DNA from 2 places in the Paenibacillus germinis genome. Region 1 is predicted to be linked to the other one. Evidence: riboswitches for the same ligand, from Rfam matches in the RefSeq annotation. Region 1 holds a riboswitch; the other holds the start of a gene.
The links. A riboswitch is a leader RNA that binds a small molecule or an ion and turns the genes downstream of it on or off. The one in region 1 is predicted to bind cyclic di-GMP.
Positions count from the first base shown of each region.

Region 2: it holds a riboswitch for cyclic di-GMP, as region 1 does, so the genes downstream of both, GC102_RS40480 (stalk domain-containing protein) here and GC102_RS03215 (C40 family peptidase) in region 1, are expected to answer to the same signal.

Region 1 is NZ_WHOC01000019.1:197,110-200,317, reverse strand. It holds gene GC102_RS03225 (thiamine pyrophosphate-dependent enzyme) at 1-1,313, shown strand, start outside; gene GC102_RS03220 (hypothetical protein) at 1,384-1,677, shown strand; cyclic di-GMP riboswitch class I at 1,797-1,884, shown strand; gene GC102_RS03215 (C40 family peptidase) at 2,038-2,991, shown strand; gene GC102_RS03210 (ribonuclease H-like YkuK family protein) at 3,098-3,208, shown strand, end outside.
Region 2 is NZ_WHOC01000198.1:107,877-111,084, forward strand. It holds gene GC102_RS40480 (stalk domain-containing protein) at 1-1,424, opposite strand, end outside; cyclic di-GMP riboswitch class I at 1,481-1,575, opposite strand; gene GC102_RS38335 (3D domain-containing protein) at 1,772-2,461, opposite strand; gene GC102_RS38340 (ArsR/SmtB family transcription factor) at 2,879-3,208, shown strand, end outside.

The sequences.
Region 1 (3,208 bases):
CGATCACTGTTGGCGATCGCGCGGATTCTTATGGCGGCCATGGCGGCAATATGGTCAACGAAATTAAAGCGGCGCTGTTCACACATGGGAACAGAGATACGCTTGTCATAAGCCGAATCTACGGCTTAGGTGGCAAGGACTTTTATGCCGAAGACGGGCATAGTTTGTTCCAATTTGCCATTGACGCTGTACAAAGCGGCAAGGTGGAAGTTCCCTTCGATTACTACGGCCACACGCCAGGTGATCCTTCGAAAGCGCCGAAGAGGGTGTTGACGCCGATGAAGTATGAGGATTTGAAGACGGGACTCATAACGGTAACGCCGGATGAGAACACGGGCAAGCTGAATGTTCGTATCCCGCCATTACGTGCATTGACGAAGAAACCGAAGCGTATTGCTCCGGGGCATGGCGCATGTCCAGGCTGCGGTATTTTCTCCGGCTTGGAGCTGTTTTTCAAAGGAATTGAAGGCGATATTGTCTCGATCTTCCATACAGGCTGTGCGATGGTTGTAACGACGGGTTATCCGTATTCGGCTCACAAAGCGACATATATTCATAACCTGTTCCAGAACGGCGCAGCGACCCTCTCAGGAGTTGTGGAGATGTTCTGGGAGCGCAAGCGTCGTGGCGAACTCGACCATTTGGGTTTGAAGGACGATTTCACCTTCGTGATGATCACTGGTGATGGCGGGATGGATATCGGCATGGGGCCTGCTATCGGGGCGGCTTTGCGCAATCATAAAATGATTATTCTCGAGTACGATAACGAGGGGTACATGAATACGGGAGCTCAGTTGTCTTATTCGACGCCGATGGGTCATCGTACATCGACATCGAACGTTGGGAAGCATCAGGGTGGTAAAGTGTTCCATCACAAGGATACAGCCCAAATTATGGCCGCTACCCATATTCCATATGTATTTACGGGGTCGGAAGCGTATCCGCAGGATCTTGTGAAGAAGGCCGCGAAAGCACAATGGTACGCCCAAAATGAGGGATTGGTGTATGGGAAAATTCTCATTGCCTGTCCGCTCAATTGGCTGTCTGATGACCAGGAGGGCTCCAATATCGTCGGAGCTGCGGTAGATTCCTGCTTCTTCCCGCTCTATGAAGTGGAGCACGGGGTTACGTCAATCACGTATAATCCGGAGGATAAGAGCAAGAAGATTCCACTATCGGATTGGCTCAAGACGATGGGGAAAACGAAGCATATGACGAAGCCTGAATATGAGGGTTCCCTGAAATCATTCGAAACGGAAGTCGAACGTCGTTGGAATATGTTAAAAGCCAAGCATGAGAATGCTTATTTATAAGTCGTCATCATAAAAATGAAGGCACATTCACCTCTGTGGTGAACGTGCCTTTTTATCGGAGGAATGAAAGATGCCCTATGTGTTGCAGCACAAAATATCGCAGCAGATTTTCACATGTACACTTGTCAATCACTACGGTTTAGCCTATTATGGCGTTAAATTTTGGCCGGAATTAGAAGAGGCTGAGCAGCAAATTCCTGCTTTTCTGCACAGCATGGAGGGAATGGAGCCGGATGCATGGCATGTGACTGAGCTCGAGGAAGGGGAAATGAAGCTCTGCAATGTGAAGTTGAAAAATGACCCTAATTTGCAAGTGTTTTGGCCTCAAACACGAAAACCGGAAGTCCGTAAACTGGAAAAATAAACCGTGACGTCAATAGGTACGCAGCCACTATGAGTACGACAAGAAACGCAACCTTTCGCCTATATTCGTGAAGAATCCCCTCAAACTATAATAAGGATGCGAAAGAAAAAATTAACATCACAACGAAATGGCAAACCGATCGAAAGTTTGGGACGCAAAGCTACAGGGGCTCTCGAGCCATAGGCACAGTGCTAGCCAGCCGCCAAATGCGATGGGAACCTTCTACAAGAAGAGGATGACCCAGCTGAGGCAAACGGGTCATTCTTTTTACGATATAGAGGAGGTGTCAAGTTCAAATTATCCATTTCGTCAGTGAATCAGATACATCTAGAGCGAAATCAACCTATGGAGGAAGACACGATGAGAAAATGGACAATGGTTATCGGAATGCTTGTTTTAGCGCTTACTTTTGTAGTCCCTGCAGCCATTCAGGCAAATGAGGGGATAACGACAAAGGCACAAATTGTTTCGGGGGTAAGTTTCAGGGATCAAGCTAGTACTTCAAGCAATGTTATACGTTTATTGAAAGCAAACGAAATTGTCACCGTCACGGATTATGTAACGACGAATTGGTATCAAATTAAAGATGCTCACGGTGTGAGCGGCTATGTTTCAACGAATAGCAAATACATAAAAATAACTAGCAATGCGGAAATCATCTATGGCGTAAACTTTCGCACACTTCCAGCATCTGAGTCCGGTTCCAAGGTTATTCGGATGCTTAGTAGAGGGGAGGACATCCTCGTAACAGCAAAAGTCAATGACAGCTGGTATAAAATTCAAGACGCTAATGGAACTAGCGGGTATGTAAGCACAAATAGTAAATACATAAGCACTGATTTCTCAGTCATCAAACCCAATCTACCTCTCGCCGAAAAAATTGAAGCCGTTATTGCAGCTGGCCAAGTTTACTTAGGCACTCCTTATGAATTTGGTTCTGAACGCAACGATACCACGACCTTCGATTGCTCGGATTTCATTCAAACGATGTTCTGGGATGCTCTACGATTCTCCGTACCTAGCGATTCACAAGCACAAGGCAACTATGTTAAATCGTTAGGTCCTGTTAGGAAGGATTGGGCAAGTTTGAAACGTGGAGATCTGATGTTCTTCAGCAGCTACAAAGGGAGTAAAGCATCAGATTATGATAACGTGAACGTTCTTACAGAACCGATCACGCATGTTGGACTTTATTTAGGAAATGGGAATATACTGCATACGTATTCGATCGAATCCGGTGGAGTTCGTACGGATACGATCGATGGGAAGCAATGGGAAAATCGATTTTTGTTCGGCGGCAGTGTTTTACGATAAGTGATGGTTCGATCAGAGGAATTTTGCCATATACTATAGATAGGGGCGGATGCAGCTTCAGCATCCGCTTCTTCCTCATTCTAAGGAGAAAGGAAGAACCTTATCTTTGAAACCTTTGACGACGACCCATCCACTGGAATTTCGGAACACAACGGAAAGAGGACTTAACCTAGATACCGTACACGATCGTATTCTACAATTCATGCGTCACGACCCC
Region 2 (3,208 bases), on a different contig from region 1:
ACAGCATAAACACCTGACTGAGAAATGTCCGTAAATAACCGTGTGTTATTCTCCTCTAGCAGAGCGCCCATGTAAGTCCACACGCCGGAATCTAGTCGATAAATCCCCAGTTTGTTCAGACCTCCTGCAGGAACTCTTTCCTTCATATAAGTCATCGAGAGCTTCAAGACGTCATCCCTCGACTCATAGGACACAGCCCACGGGTAGCTGACCATTTTTTGGCCAGGCTTAAGTGCTTTGGTAAGCGCTAAATCTTTATCATCCTTGAAGTCAATTGTGACAGCTTCATAAAAATCAGATTCCGGGTCTTTCGGTGAGTATACGGTTACGCTATCGTCCTGTGTAGACAGTTTTTTAATATAACCCAATTTCCCGATACTTTCTCTGACACCAGTAGGGACACTATAGAAATAAGGAACAGCCGAAACAAGCGTGTCTGCTACCTGACCTTCACCTGTCTTTTTGAGCTGGCGAAGTTGGATGGTTTCGTCCTTCATTCTCAGTACAAGCTGGTCGTTGTAGATGCCAACGAGGATCTCGTTGTCTCCAACAATGCCCGTTTGTTTTGAAGTAAGATCGGCAGCGACAATATGGTTAGCTCCATTTTTGAACTCCGGCCATGCCGCTATACCAGTACCAATGGATACTTGCGAGAAAAGATCTCCTAATTCCTTGAAGGTGCTTAGTACCTTTGGTACGGTGTCGATATCCTCGACATTCAGCATCCTTGTCTCATAATCTGGCTTGGAAGTAAATGCATGTATCCAGATAACGTTTTTGCCGTCAAATGCAAATTTCTTATCATTCCTGATATAACCTTCTGTTGGCTTGTACAATGTTCTGGACAATCCATCCGTTGCGTTATAGCGTTCTAAGCTTCCCTTCTCGCTAATATAGACGACAATACCATTTTCAATTAAAGCCCTTCTGCCTTTTCCGATTTCTTTGATTACTTTAGTTTCTAAGTTATAAGCCCTGAACGTCCCTTCAAGCGGTTTGTAGAAAACAACATATTTCCCATCAGTGGCAAATTGATCATAGGGATATGGAGGGATTTCAGTCTCGGTTACTTCACCGGTTAGAAGATTGACAAGCATAACATGCTTTTGGTCCTCCAAATAGACAGCGTAGCCTCCTCCTGCAGATAAGTATTTCTTAAACTTCTTGGTGTCAGTAAGTTGCTTCAATTCTCCGGTCTCTAGGTTGCGACTGAATACCTGCTCCCAACCTATATTATCTTTGCCTATGTACACCATCTGATTGCCTGTGATCTTCGCTTCAGACTCAGGTAGCGTGTACTCGGTAAGCTTGTCCGTTGAGGTGAATAACTCCGCGAAGGCGCTTTTTGGCAGTAAAACTAAAGACCCTGCACCGATGACAACCATCAAGATAAGCACCCATAATTTCTTTCCTATAAACCCCACACGCACTCGCTCCTTCTCAATCTCCATGTTAAAATAACACAAAAAACCAAGCTCAATAGAGCAACCCGGCTATCGTCCCATGAAACGTGACTCATGGCTTAGACCCGTGGCTTTGCGTCTCCACCTTTCGATGGATTTGCCTTTGTTCATTATCGCTTGGTTTTTAGGTATTTTTACTCATTGGAACTAGTTATATAGAACTGACTGTTTTCCATATTAATCCACGTTTTTTCAAAATTCAACACTTTTCTACAAAAAAGAGGAAATACATGCACAAAGTGTGTGATATCACACAAAAAAGGCCAACCTTATGTCCCGGTTGACCTTTGCCCTGATAAATTTCTGACTTAAATATTCTCTCTATCTAGCAGATAGACTTTCACATTCTTCTTTACGCCGAATTCTTGAGCGTCATTTAGATCATTCATGAATACATCAATTCTCGAACCGCGAATAGCCGAACCTATATCCTCTGCTTTACGAATACCTATACCGTCAATGAACACTGTAGATCCTAAAGGGATAACAGCCGGGTCCACGGCGATCGTACGTCCTTCTTTGGCTTTAAGACCACTAAATGTGATGCCGTACATGGGATGGGAAGCCTTTTTACCTGTTGATTCAACACCAGCCGTATAAGCTGTAAGGGTTGTGTTCAACACTTTTTTGATAATTTTCTTTTGACCATTTGGTAAACCAATCTCTGATTCAGTCTTCGGAATCGTTAAACTTTGACCAATCGTTAGCTGGTTCGGATTTTGAATATTGTTAGAGCTGATAAGGTCATCTACGGTTACGCCAAAATCACGTGCAATTTTGAACAGTGTATCTCCGCGGTCCACTTGGTACTGCGTCTTAGGCTGAACAAGCTCAGCTTGAGCGGCTTCTTCCACAGGAGCTGCATTTCTTGCCATACTATACGTAGGAGGTAATTCCCCCCCATCTTCACTTTCAGGGTACGAATAGGCGGGTTGCACCTGCCACAAACAAAGCAGCAACGGAAGCGTCAAAGTAACATAAAGAATTTTACGAAACATAGTATCTCCTCCTCTTAAAAAATAATAGAGTTATAGCTACTAGATTCGTCCAATTCTATGATTTATATACGTCTCGTATTAATTTTTTCATTTTGATAGACATGTGGACAACTACACAATCCCTCTCGTAAGAGAAACATATAGTACTAGTATCCAAAAAGAAGTGAGCAAGATCCCTATGAAAACTTATAAACCGAGTAAAAATGGTCTATCGATTTACTACAGAAAAAATGGGTAAAGAAATAAGAAGGCATAAAGTAGTATACAAAACGAATCTTGGCTTAAACTAAAACATGTGAAAGAACGTGAAAGAAGGAAAGACTGCCGGTGTGGCAGTCTTTTTGCTTTTCAACAAATTGCGATTGCATTAACAAATATTCCTTGACAGGAATATTCCATTCGGAGTATATTATGTCTATGAATAAGACTTTCAGTGCTCTTGCCGAGCCAAACCGCTTGCACATTGTCGAGCTTCTGCGTGACGGCCCTCTTACCGTCGGGGAAATAGCGGATCGGCTTGAGCTCCAGCAGCCGCAAGTATCCAAACATCTCCGCGTGCTTAGTGATGCAGAACTTGTCGAGGTACAACCGTCTGCGAATAAAAGAATCTATAACCTGCAGTTTCAGTCGCTCAAAGAGTTGGATGGCTGGCTAGACTCTTTCCGCCGCATGTGGGAAGAGAGATTTGATCGTTTGGACGATTATTTGCAGCTAATGTTAGAGAAGGAAAAGAAAAAACAATTTGAT